DNA from 4 places in the Pseudomonas tritici genome. Region 2 is predicted to be linked to each of the others. Evidence: predicted binding sites of a transcription regulator. Region 2 holds the regulator's gene; each other region holds the start of a gene.
The links. Region 2 encodes sigma-54, which starts transcription at its own class of promoters, with help from an activator protein. Its sites were predicted from a motif close to ANTGGCATNNANNTTGCTNT; they were not measured.
Positions count from the first base shown of each region.

Region 1: the regulator sigma-54 is predicted to act here: its motif matches at 1,788-1,807, upstream of glnA (type I glutamate--ammonia ligase).
Region 3: the regulator sigma-54 is predicted to act here: its motif matches at 2,079-2,098, upstream of flgB (flagellar basal body rod protein FlgB).
Region 4: the regulator sigma-54 is predicted to act here: its motif matches at 1,588-1,607, upstream of HU722_RS04830 (sigma 54-interacting transcriptional regulator).

Region 1 is NZ_CP077084.1:610,369-613,574, forward strand. It holds gene HU722_RS02640 (chorismate mutase) at 1-102, opposite strand, end outside; gene glnA (type I glutamate--ammonia ligase) at 283-1,689, opposite strand; gene thiI (tRNA uracil 4-sulfurtransferase ThiI) at 2,022-3,206, shown strand, end outside.
Region 2 is NZ_CP077084.1:1,282,559-1,285,764, reverse strand. It holds gene lptB (LPS export ABC transporter ATP-binding protein) at 1-644, shown strand, start outside; gene HU722_RS05635 (RNA polymerase factor sigma-54) at 830-2,323, shown strand; gene hpf (ribosome hibernation-promoting factor, HPF/YfiA family) at 2,399-2,704, shown strand; gene ptsN (PTS IIA-like nitrogen regulatory protein PtsN) at 2,715-3,179, shown strand; gene rapZ (RNase adapter RapZ) at 3,182-3,206, shown strand, end outside.
Region 3 is NZ_CP077084.1:4,965,010-4,968,215, forward strand. It holds gene flgE (flagellar hook protein FlgE) at 1-408, opposite strand, end outside; gene flgD (flagellar hook assembly protein FlgD) at 440-1,165, opposite strand; gene flgC (flagellar basal body rod protein FlgC) at 1,182-1,625, opposite strand; gene flgB (flagellar basal body rod protein FlgB) at 1,629-2,036, opposite strand; gene cheR (protein-glutamate O-methyltransferase CheR) at 2,339-3,166, opposite strand.
Region 4 is NZ_CP077084.1:1,122,551-1,125,756, reverse strand. It holds gene pth (aminoacyl-tRNA hydrolase) at 1-344, shown strand, start outside; gene ychF (redox-regulated ATPase YchF) at 366-1,466, shown strand; gene HU722_RS04830 (sigma 54-interacting transcriptional regulator) at 1,883-2,806, shown strand.

The DNA.
Region 1 (3,206 bases), 670 kb from region 2:
CAGGCGCTCGGCGATGCTGTTGAGCAGCGGCTCAAGGGTAGGTGGCGCGGCGCTCGCACCGGTACTGACAAATAACAGAGCGAACACAAATCGGTATTTCAAAGGTGATCTCCTGTGGGAGCGGGCTTGCCCGCGATGGCGGTGGGTCAGTCATACATCAGGTGGCGGGCAGTACGCTATCGCGGGCCAGCCTGCTCCCGCATTCTTCACAAATCGCGGGCAAAAAAAGACCTCCTGAAGGAGGTCTTTTTTCAGCACGCCACGTTAAGCGGCGCTACCGGATCAGCAGCTGTAGTACAGCTCGTATTCCAGCGGGTGTACGAAGGTGCGAACCTTGATTTCTTCCGCGCTTTTCAGCTCGATGTAAGCGTCGATGAAGTCGTCGCTGAACACGCCGCCTTTGGTCAGGAACGCACGGCCCTTGTCCAGCTCTTCCAGGGCTTCTTTCAGGCTGCCACACACTTGTGGGATCTCTTTGGCCTCTTCAGGCGGCAGGTCGTACAAGTTTTTGTCGGCGGCGTCGCCAGGGTGGATCTTGTTCTGGATACCGTCCAGGCCGGCCATGACCAGGGCAGCGAAGGCCAGGTATGGGTTGGCTGCTGGATCCGGGAAGCGCGCTTCGATACGGCGAGCACGAGGGCTGGACACGTAAGGAATACGGATCGACGCGGAACGGTTACGTGCCGAGTAAGCCAGCATTACCGGTGCTTCGAAACCTGGGACCAGACGCTTGTAGGAGTTGGTCGACGGGTTGGTGAAGCCGTTCAGGGCCTTACCGTGCTTGATGATACCGCCGATGAAGTACAGGGCGGTGTCGGACAGGCCGGCATAACCTTCGCCAGCGAAGGTGTTCTTGCCATCTTTGGCGATGGACAAGTGAACGTGCATACCCGAGCCGTTATCGCCGTACAGCGGCTTAGGCATGAAGGTAGCGGTACGGCCGTAGGCAACGGCAGTGTTGTGTACGCAATACTTCAGGGTTTGAACTTCGTCAGCCTTGGCCACCAGGGTGTTGAACTTCACACCGATTTCGTTCTGGCCGGCAGTCGCCACTTCGTGGTGGTGCACTTCGATGACCAGGCCCATGTCTTCCATGGCGTTGCACATGGAGGTACGGATTTCGTGGTCATGGTCGAACGGCGGAACCGGGAAGTAGCCACCTTTGATACCTGGACGGTGGCCATGGTTGCCGCCTTCCACGTCCTGGTCGGACATCCACGAACCTTGTTCGGAGTAGATCTTGAACATCGAACCGGAGATGTCGGACTTGAACTTGACCTGGTCGAAGATGAAGAACTCTGGCTCCGGGCCTACGAATACGGTGTCGCCGATACCGGTGGACTTCAGGTATTCCTCGGCACGCTTGGCGATCGCACGTGGGTCGCGGTCGTAGCCTTGCATGGTCGAAGGCTCGATCACGTCGCAAACCAGGATCAGGGTTGGCTCTTCGGTGAACGGGTCCAGCACGGCAGTGCTGTCGTCCGGCATCAGGATCATGTCGGAGGCTTCGATGCCTTTCCAGCCAGCGATGGAGGAACCGTCGAACATTTTGCCTTCTTCAAAGAAAGCATCATCCAGCGCATCGCGAGCCGGCATGGTCACGTGGTGCTGAGTGCCTTTGGTGTCCGTGAAGCGCAGATCAATCCATTTAACGTCATGATCTTTGATGAGTTGAACCGACTTCGACATAGTGTCCTCCGGGTGGCTTCGGGCTGGGTAGTGGAGTAGCCCTTAGAATTTGGGTGATGCCGGCGCGGATACTCCGCCATGGCAACCTGCCTCACAAGAGAGCAAATTGCATGCCAGTGCGCCAACATGGGTTTTTTGATCCAAAAACGCCCCTATAAAGGTGCATTGCGACAAAAGCGTAAAATCTTCGCACCGCAATGTGGCGCAATGGAACGAAAGCGCACCCATTTAGTGCGTTGCGTGTGCTATGCATATTAACTGGTTAAACCGTGAGCGATTTCCGCTATAATCCGCGCCCCCCTTTTTCAGCAGGCCCGGCGCGCGCTGTTTCCATGAAATTAATCGTTAAAGTCTTCCCCGAAATCACCATCAAGAGCCGACCGGTACGGATGCGTTTCATCCGTCAATTGGCCAAGAACATCCGTGCCGTGCTCCGCGATCTGGACCCGGCTGTGGTGGTGAATGGCGTGTGGGACAACCTCGAGCTGGAAACCCGTGTCACCGAGCCCAAAGCCTTGAAGGACATGACCGAGCGCCTGAGCTGCATGCCGGGCATCGCGCATTTCCTGCAGGTGGATGAGTACCCGCTTGGCGACTTCGACGACATCACCGAGAAGTGCAAACAGCACTTCGGTAATGAGCTGGAAGGAAAGATCTTTTCGGTGCGTTGCAAGCGTGCCGGCAAGCACACCTTTAGCTCCATGGATGTCGAAAAATACGTCGGCAGCAAGCTGCGTCGCGAGTGCGGCGCCGCCGGAATTTCCCTGAAAGCGCCGCAAATTGAAGTGCGCATGGAAATTCGCGACCAACGGTTGTTTGTGATCCACAGCCAGCACAACAGTATCGGCGGCTACCCGCTGGGCGCCCTGGAACAGACCCTGGTATTGATGTCCGGCGGTTTCGATTCCACGGTGGCGGCTTACCAGATCATGCGCCGCGGCCTGATGAGCCACTTCTGCTTCTTTAACCTGGGCGGGCGTGCACACGAATTGGGCGTGATGGAAGTTGCGCACTTTATCTGGAAGAAATACGGCAGCTCCCAACGCGTGCTATTTGTAAGCGTACCGTTCGAGGAAGTGTTGGGCGAAATTCTCGGCAAAGTCGATAACAGTCATATGGGCGTAGTTTTGAAGCGTATGATGTTGCGCGCTGCGTCGCGGATCGCCGACCAGTTGCAGATCGACGCGCTGGTGACCGGTGAGGCGATCTCCCAGGTGTCCAGTCAGACGCTGCCGAACCTGTCGCTGATCGACTGCGTGACCGAAAAGCTGGTGCTACGCCCGCTGATCGCCAGTCACAAGCAGGACATCATCGACCTGGCCGAAGAAATCGGTACCGCTGATTTCGCCAAGCATATGCCTGAATATTGCGGGGTCATCTCGGTGAACCCCAAGACCCACGCCAAGCGAAACCGCGTGGAGTACGAAGAACAACAGTTCGACATGGCGATTCTTGAGCGTGCGCTTGAGAACGCCAAAATGGTCCCGATCGATCGCGTAATCGACGAACTGGGCCAG
Region 2 (3,206 bases):
GCGGCCAGATCGTCGGCTTGCTCGGCCCCAATGGCGCCGGCAAGACCACCTGCTTCTACATGATCGTCGGACTGGTCCAGGCGGATCAGGGTCGCGTATTGATCGATGACCTGGACGTGAGCCACCAGCCGATGCACGGCCGCGCCCGCGCCGGTATCGGCTATCTCCCGCAGGAAGCGTCGATCTTCCGCAAACTGTCGGTGGCCGACAACATCATGGCCATCCTCGAGACCCGCAAGGAGCTCGACCGTGACGGCCGTCGCAAGGAGCTGGAAAGCCTGCTGCAGGAATTCCACATCAACCATATCCGCGACAACCTCGGCATGAGCCTGTCCGGTGGTGAGCGCCGCCGCGTAGAAATCGCTCGTGCCCTGGCCACTGCACCGAAGTTCATCCTGTTGGACGAACCGTTTGCCGGCGTCGACCCAATATCGGTCGGCGACATCAAGCAGATCATTCACCACCTCAAGGCTAAGGGCATTGGCGTGCTGATCACTGACCACAACGTCCGTGAGACGCTCGATATCTGCGAAACCGCGTATATCGTCAACGATGGTCAACTGATCGCTGAAGGCGACTCCGCCACCATCCTGGCCAATGAACTGGTCAAGGAAGTGTACCTGGGTCACGAGTTCCGCCTGTAAACACCGTGGTGTCACGGCCGATTGCCAAGGTGCGCGGGAGTCAATGAAAACCTCTGGATTTTTATTGTTACCGCGCTCTAGGCAAAGCCCCCGATATCAGGCATATAATTTGCTTATGTTTGGCGCTCACGCGCCCTGTCGTGGATGGCGCATTGCGCCGGCGAATAAGGTGTTAAGCCCCTGCCATGAAACCATCGCTAGTCCTGAGAATGGGCCAGCAGCTGACGATGACACCGCAGCTGCAACAGGCCATCCGCCTGCTCCAATTGTCGACCCTGGACCTGCAACAGGAAATCCAGGAGGCCCTGGAGTCCAATCCGATGCTCGAACGCCAGGAAGAAGGCGACGACTTCGATAATGCAGACCCGCTGGCCGATAACATCGAGCAAAAACCCAACCCCGATGTGCAGGAACCCTCCTATCAGGAAACCGCCCCAACGGTGGATAACCTCGAGGAAGGCGACTGGAACGAACGCATTCCCAACGAGCTTCCCGTCGACACCGCCTGGGAAGACGTCTACCAGACCAGCGCCAGCAGCCTGCCCAGCAATGACGATGACGAGTGGGATTTCACCACCCGCACCTCCGCCGGCGAAAGCCTGCAAAGCCACCTGCTGTGGCAACTGAACCTGGCGCCGATGTCGGACACCGATCGCCTGATCGCCGTGACCCTGATCGACTGCATCAATAACCAGGGCTACTTGGACGAGACGCTTGAGGAAATTCTCGAAGCATTCGACCCTGAACTGGATATCGAGCTGGACGAGATCGAAGCCGTCCTGCACCGCATCCAGCAGTTCGAACCCGCTGGCATCGGTGCGCGCTCCCTCAGCGAATGCCTGCTGCTGCAATTGCGCCAACTGCCCGCCAAGACCCCCTGGCTCGCCGAAGCCCAGCGCCTGGTCACCGATTACATCGACATGCTGGGCAGCCGCGACTACAGCCAACTGATGCGCCGCATGAAGCTCAAGGAAGACGACCTGCGCCAGGTCATTGAGCTGGTACAAAGCCTCAACCCGCGTCCTGGCTCGCAAATCGAGTCCAGCGAAGCCGAATACGTGGTTCCCGACGTGATCGTGCGCAAGGATAACGAGCGCTGGCTGGTTGAACTGAACCAGGAGTCGGTGCCACGCCTGCGGGTCAACCCGCAATACGCCGGTTTTGTGCGTCGCGCTGACACCAGCGCCGATAACACCTTCATGCGCAACCAATTGCAGGAAGCTCGCTGGTTTATCAAGAGCCTGCAAAGCCGCAACGAAACCCTGATGAAAGTGGCCACCCAGATCGTCGAGCACCAGCGCGGCTTCCTGGAATACGGCGACGAGGCGATGAAACCGTTGGTACTGCATGACATCGCCGAGGCGGTTGGCATGCATGAATCGACGATTTCTCGGGTAACCACGCAAAAATTCATGCATACCCCACGGGGTATTTATGAACTGAAATACTTTTTCTCCAGCCACGTCAGCACCTCCGAAGGCGGTGAATGCTCGTCCACGGCGATTCGCGCGATCATCAAAAAACTGGTTGCCGCGGAAAATCAGAAAAAGCCATTGAGTGACAGTAAGATCGCTGGTTTACTGGAGGCACAAGGCATTCAGGTCGCCCGTCGAACCGTCGCCAAGTACCGCGAGTCCCTCGGGATCGCGCCTTCCAGCGAGCGTAAGCGTTTGATGTGACGGGCGGGCCACAGCGTTCCAGTGGCAGGCGCTTTCGCCTGTCGCTTTATGCACTGGCAACGAAGGAGAAGCTGTATGCAAGTCAACATCAGTGGACACCAGCTGGAAGTCACCAAACCCCTGCGTGAATACACCGAAAGCAAGCTGAACAAGCTTGCGGGGCATTTTGACAAGATCACCAACGTGCAGGTCATCATGGAGGTCGATAAGCTCAAGCAGAAAATCGAGGCCACCCTGCACGTACCGAATGCCAAGCTCGTCGCCAATGCGGAACATGAGGACATGTACGCGGCGATCGACTCGCTCTACGACAAGCTGGACCGCCAACTCATAAAGCATAAGGAAAAGAATCTGCACCTGATGCAAGGTACAGGTCGTTAACTCTCCCCCCATGATCCGACTTGAAACCATCCTGACCCCCGGCCGTTCCCTTGTGAACGTGCCGGGCGGCAGTAAAAAACGCGCCCTCGAACAAATTGCCAACCTGATCGGCCGTGAAGTGCCTGAACTGGAAACGCAAACTGTGTACGAGGCACTGATTGCTCGTGAAAAACTTGGCTCGACCGGTTTTGGTAACGGCATCGCTATTCCCCACTGCCGCCTCAAAGGCTGCGAGACGCCTGTCAGCGCCCTGCTGCACTTGGACCATCCCATCGATTTCGACGCTATCGATGGCGCCCCGGTCGACCTGCTGTTTGTTTTGCTGGTCCCGGAAGCTGCCACCGATGCACACCTGGAACTGCTTCGGCAGATCGCCAGCATGCTCGACCGCAAGGAAGTACGCGACAAACTGCGCAGTGCCAGCAGTAATGAGGCGCTGTATCAGGTTGTCGTGGACGAACAGAACGGGCAGTAATCATGCGCTTGATCATCGTCAGCGGCC
Region 3 (3,206 bases), 2.6 Mb from region 2:
GACGATGTTGCCGTCCGCGTCCGCGGCGTAGCCTTGCAAACGCGAAGTGCCCGTATTGTTGGTGACATAGCCGTCTTTGTCGGCACGGAAAGCACCGCTGCGGGTGTATTCCAGCGAACCGTCGCTGCCCTTCTGAACGAAGAAGCCACCGCCCTGGATCGCCATGTCCAGCACGCCGCCGCTGTTGTTGACGTCACCCTGGGTGAACTGCTGGGACACAGCCGCCAGGTTCACACCGTTGCCGATGCTGTTCTGGCCGGTGCCCAGTTTGGAGGCGGCGTAGATGTCCGCAAACTCCGCACGGGACGACTTGAAGCCAGTGGTCGCGACGTTGGCGATGTTGTTGCCGGTCACGTCCAGTTGTTTGTTGGCCGCATAGAGGCCGCTAAGGCCGATATTAAAAGACATGTTTCTCTCCCTCTGCCGTATTTAGCCGGCTCTATGTACCGATAGTCTGGATTTGCGACAGCTTGACGCTGCCCATGCCGCCTGCAAGGTTCAGCAGCATTTCGCCGCCGGTCTTGCTCAACGTCACGCTGGTTACCGTTGCCGGCAGCGAAGTTGCCAAGGCAACCGCGTCGCCCTTGTCATTCTTGGTGGTGGCCGCGAAGGTGTAAGTGCCCGCTGGGGCGACCTCACCGTTGTCGTTCTTGCCATCCCAGATAAAGTCGGAGTTGCCTGCACTCTGGGCGCCCATATCAATGGTGCGCACCACGTTGCCGTCTTTGTCGGTGATCTTGATGGCGACGTTGCCTGTCGCCGCAGTCACGGCTACCGAACCGGTCATGCTCTTGCTGGTGTCCACCAGAGCCTTGTCGGTCTGGGTGATGATCGAACGCCCTACCAGCGACGACGCCTGCAACGCTTGCGACGAGCTGAAGTTGCTCGAGATGTTGTTCACCGAGTCGTTCAGGGTGTTGATGCCTTCCAGGCTGCTGAACTGCGCCAACTGGGCCACGAACGCACCGTTGTCTTGCGGCGACAGCGGGTTCTGGTTTTTCAGTTGGGTCACGAGCAGTTGCAGGAACGCGTCCTTGCCCAGCGACTGGCTGCCCGTCGCTGCCTTGGAGGCACTATTGACGCTGCTGGTGTCGGTCGCGGTCTTGACCTTGGAGTTGAAAAGGTCCTGGACTGCCGTGTTGTTACTCGTATCAACGATGGCCATTATTTGGCGCCCCTTATCACTGACCCAGGGTCAGGACCTTCTGCATCATGGTTTTGGCGGTGTTCATCATTTCCGCATTGGTCTGGAACGAACGGCTGGCGGAAATCATGTCGGCCATTTCCTCAACCACGTTGACGTTGGGGTAGTAGACATAACCCTTTTCGTTCGCGGCGGGATGGTTGGGTTCGTAGCGGGCTTCAAGGTTGCTCTGGTCTTCGACCACACCAAGCACCTGCACGCCAGAACCGGCATTACCCTGGTCCTGGAACAGCGAATCGCTGCCGCCAGCCTGGCCACCCTGGAACATGGTGGCGAACACCGGGTGACGGGCACGGTAGGTCTGGTCAATGCTCGAAGACACGGTCTCGGCGTTGGCGATGTTACTGGCGACGGTGTTCAAACGCGTGGTCTGCGCGCTCATGCCACTGCCGGCAATATTGAAAACACTGGACAGGGACATGGCTTACTCTCCGCGCAGGGCTGACATCAGCCCTTTGAATTTGCTGTTAAGCAGGGTGAAGCTGGCTTGAAAGTTCACCGAGTTCTCGGCATAGGCCGATTGCTCAAGCTGGGCGTCGACGGTGTTCTGGTCGATCGACGGCTGCATCGGTGTGCGATACAGCAACGACTCGTCACCATTGCTCAGGCCTTGCGCTTCAATATGACGGCTGTTGGTCATGTTCAAGGCGAAGGTGCCGTTTTTGGTCTTGTCCTGCTGTGCGGCGAGCACGGCGGAGAAGTCCAGATCCCGAGCCTTGTAGTTCGGGGTGTCGGCGTTGGCAATGTTGTTGGCCAGGACTTCAGCACGCTGGGCGCGGAAGCCCAGGGCTTGTTCGTGGATACCGAGCGCTTTATCGAAGCTGATGCTCATGGCGGAAACCTTTAGGCTGACCTGCTTTTCGTTAACAGGGTTATAGCAAGGTGCATGCCAATCTTGCGGAGGCCCGTATATCAAGGGTTTGCGGGGCGGTTGCCGGCGGCAATGCCAGAAAAGCGGCAAGAGGTTTCCGCGTGGCGCCAGTAAAGCGGCAATGGAGAGTTGCCGCTGTTGGGAAAATTGCCGCAAAAAAAATGGGAGCGGGTTTGCTCGCGAATGCGGTGGGTCAGTCAACTTATCTATGACTGATCCACCGCATTCGCGAGCAAACCCGCTCCCACATTTAGATTTGCGTACTATTTAGCCTGGTAAATGATCCCAGGGCTGCACTGCACCATCTGGTAATGATCCGGCAAACCGTTCAGCGCTTCGGATGCACCGAGGAACAAATAGCCGCCCCGCTTGAGCGTGCCGTGGATGCGTAGCAGGATGTCCTTCTTCACTTCAGCGGAGAAGTAGATCAACACGTTGCGGCAGAACACCATGTCGAACTTGCCCAGGCTGGCGTAGCTGTCGAGCAGGTTGAACGAGCGAAACTCCACACGGTTCTTGATCGGCGCTTTGATCGCCCAACGTCCCGCCCCTTTCGGGTCGAAGAAACGTTGCAGGCGCTCCGGGGACAGGCCACGGCCCAGCGCCAGGCTGTCGTACTCGCCGGTCTTGCAGTTGGTGAGCATGGTGCCGGACAGGTCGGTGGCCACGATTTGAGCACCGGCCTTCAATTGGCCCATATTGGTCCGCTCGAACTCATCGATGGACATCGAGATCGAGTACGGCTCCTGCCCCGAGGAGCACGCCGCCGACCAGATGCGCAGGCGCTGGCCCGGGCTGGCCTTGATGGCCTCCGGCAGCACTTTGCTCTTGAGCACTTCAAAGGGGTAGGTGTCGCGAAACCACAGGGTTTCGTTGGTGGTCATGGCATCGACCACCATTTCCTTGAGCCCGCTGCGCGGCTGGCCCTGGATGCGCTGGACCAGCTCACCCAACGACTTGATGCCCTGCTGCTCCATCAGTTTGTTGAGACGGCTGGATACCAGATACTGCTTGTTTTCACCGAGCAATATGCCACAGGCCTTTTCCAGGAAGACCCGGAACTGTTCAAAATCCAAATTACCCGTAGACACTGATACCGCCTCTTAAATCGTGTGACCGCCAGGGAAAAAG
Region 4 (3,206 bases), 160 kb from region 2:
GCTTCTTCCGGATCAAACCCGAGGAAATCCTGGTGGCCCATGACGAACTGGACCTGCCACCCGGCGTTGCCAAGCTCAAGCTCGGCGGCGGGCATGGCGGGCACAATGGCCTGCGCGACATCATCGCGCAGCTGGGTAATCAGAATAATTTCTACCGTCTGCGGCTCGGCATTGGCCACCCAGGCGTTGCCAGTATGGTTTCAAATTTCGTCCTGGGTCGTGCGCCACGCGCCGAACAGGAAAAACTCGATGCCAGCATCGATTTTGCCCTCGGCGTGCTGCCGGATATCTTCGCCGGTGAATGGAACCGCGCGATGAAAAACCTGCACAGCCAGAAGGCTTGACTCTTACCGAGGGGAAACACCATGGGATTCAATTGCGGCATCGTCGGCCTGCCCAACGTCGGCAAATCCACCCTGTTCAACGCCCTGACCAAGTCCGGTATTGCAGCGGAGAACTTCCCCTTCTGCACCATCGAGCCCAACAGCGGCATCGTGGCTATGCCGGACCCGCGCCTGGCGGCATTGGCGGCCATCGTCAATCCCAAGCGCATCCTGCCGACCACCATGGAATTCGTCGACATCGCCGGCCTGGTAGCCGGTGCGTCGAAAGGTGAAGGCCTGGGTAACAAGTTCCTGGCCAACATCCGCGAAACCGATGCGATCGCCCACGTGGTCCGCTGCTTCGAAGACGAGAACGTGATTCACGTCTCCAACAGCGTTGACCCGAAGCGTGACATCGAGATCATCGACCTGGAACTGATCTTCGCCGACCTCGACAGCTGCGAAAAGCAACTGCAAAAAGTCGCGCGTAACGCCAAGGGCGGCGACAAGGACGCAGTGGTCCAGAAAGGCCTGCTGGAGCAGTTGATTGCTCACTTCACCGAAGGCAAGCCTGCGCGCAGCCTGATGAAGAACATGAGCACCGACGAAAAAGCGGTGATCAAGGGCTTCCATTTGCTGACGACCAAGCCTGTGATGTACATCGCCAACGTTGCTGAAGACGGCTTCGAGAACAACCCGCTGCTGGACGTGGTCAAGGCCATTGCCGACGAAGAAGGCGCGATCGTGGTTCCGGTGTGCAACAAGATCGAAGCAGAAATCGCCGAGCTGGATGACGGCGAAGAAAAAGACATGTTCCTCGAGGCCCTGGGCCTGGAAGAGCCTGGCTTGAACCGTGTGATCCGCGCTGGCTACGAAATGCTGCACCTGCAGACTTACTTCACCGCCGGTGTCGAAGAAGTCCGCGCCTGGACCGTCAAAGTCGGCGCCACCGCGCCACAGGCTGCCGGCGTGATCCACACCGACTTCGAGAAGGGCTTCATCCGCGCCGAAGTGATCGCCTACAACGACTTCATCCAGTACAAGGGCGAAGCCGGTACCAAGGAAGCCGGTAAGTGGCGCTTGGAAGGTAAGGAATACATCGTTAAAGATGGCGATGTGATGCACTTCCGCTTCAACGTGTAAGTGCTGCCTGCGGTTTATACCGAGCTAAAAAAGCCGATGCATTGCATCGGCTTTTTTGTGGGCGCTTGAACGAACTCGAATGTCGGGAAATTTGAAACTGCTAGATAAAATGACAAAATTCCTGAGCGTGAAACTTGCTCTAACACTTTAAAAACACAAAAAACTTATAACTAATTACGGCACTCAGAAAAATACCAAGCCGCTAAAAATTACTTACTATAATTTTAAGATTTCCCTTACGCAAAACTTTAAAAAAAACACAAATCAACACTTGTAATTTTTTAATTTTTTCAAATTACACACTTCACCTCCTCCAAAGTTTTGCCCCCATCATGACAACATAAAAAAATCCTGATTAACTAAGAACATAGGGAGATAGCCCTCTGAAAGCGGCCTCTGCATTGGAGCAAATTGCTATGTCGACGATTAGCCAGAACAGGCTCATAACAGATATAACCTTTCCTGATTGCCCGAGCATCCAAACAACTATAAACAATACCGCCACTCTTGATATAGATATTCTCTTGCTGGGAGAAACAGGTACCGGTAAAGATACACTGGCACAACACATCCACTACCTCTCCCACCGCAAGGGAAACTTCATTGCGGTTAACTGTGCCGCCATCCCGGAAAGCTTGGCCGAAAGCCAACTGTTCGGCGTCAATAGCGGCGCGTACACCGGTGCAGTACAGTCACGAGCAGGCGTCATCGAGGCCGCACACCTGGGCACCTTGTACTTGGACGAGATCGATAGCATGCCACTCGCATTGCAAGCCAAGCTGTTACGGGCGCTGGAGTCGCGGGGTGTTGAACGCTTGGGCTCAACCCGGTTCATACCGGTGGACATGCGTGTCATCGCGTCCGCCCAACAATCACTGCATGAGATGGTCGAGCAAGGTAGGTTCAGACGGGACCTGTATTTCCGCCTTAATGTTGTCAACATTAGTCTTCCCCCACTGCGTCATCGGCGCGAACGCATCATCCCTTTATTTCTGAACATGACTCGGCAGGAAGCCGCCTACTATCACTGCACTACTCCCTGCCCCTCCAGCGAACTACTCCAGCAACTGCTATGCCATTCATGGCAGGGCAATGTGCGCGAACTACGCTCTACGGCTAAACGCTTTGTATTGGGCTTGACGCCCCTGGCTGCGGCTGAGGTGGGCATTCCGCGAATCAAGTCGAGTCTTAAAGAGCGAATGCAACAAATCGAAAAAGTACTGATCGAGGAATCTCTACACCGCAACGCTCACTGTGTGGATGGCGCAGCGAAGGAATTGGGAGTGGCCAAGCGGACGCTATATTACCGAATGAAACAACTGGACATATTATTGAGTTAAGGCCGCAGGCTCATCCACTGAAAACCATGACTTTCCACCAACAATGACACACTCTAAACGGCGCGTTTACGCTCGCCAAGAACTATACATGAAAGCCATGATTGTTCAAAAAGATGCCGCAACATTGTGCAATGTATTACATCGAGAGCAAAGCTGGAAGACCGTGCAATATTTTGAAATGCCATGGTGTAAATATCTGGAACTAATTAATTTCGAGCACCACTCATTTTGTGGTCCTAGACGGATGACCATGTACTCCTGACATCCGAATATCGGCCCACGTGATGCGAACACTCAAATTGAAAATTGGAGATATACCTATGATTCCAAGTTCCAGCAATTCGCCGTACAGCGGATATAACGCATACCAAAACGCTGACACTCAAATGGAAGGAGAAAA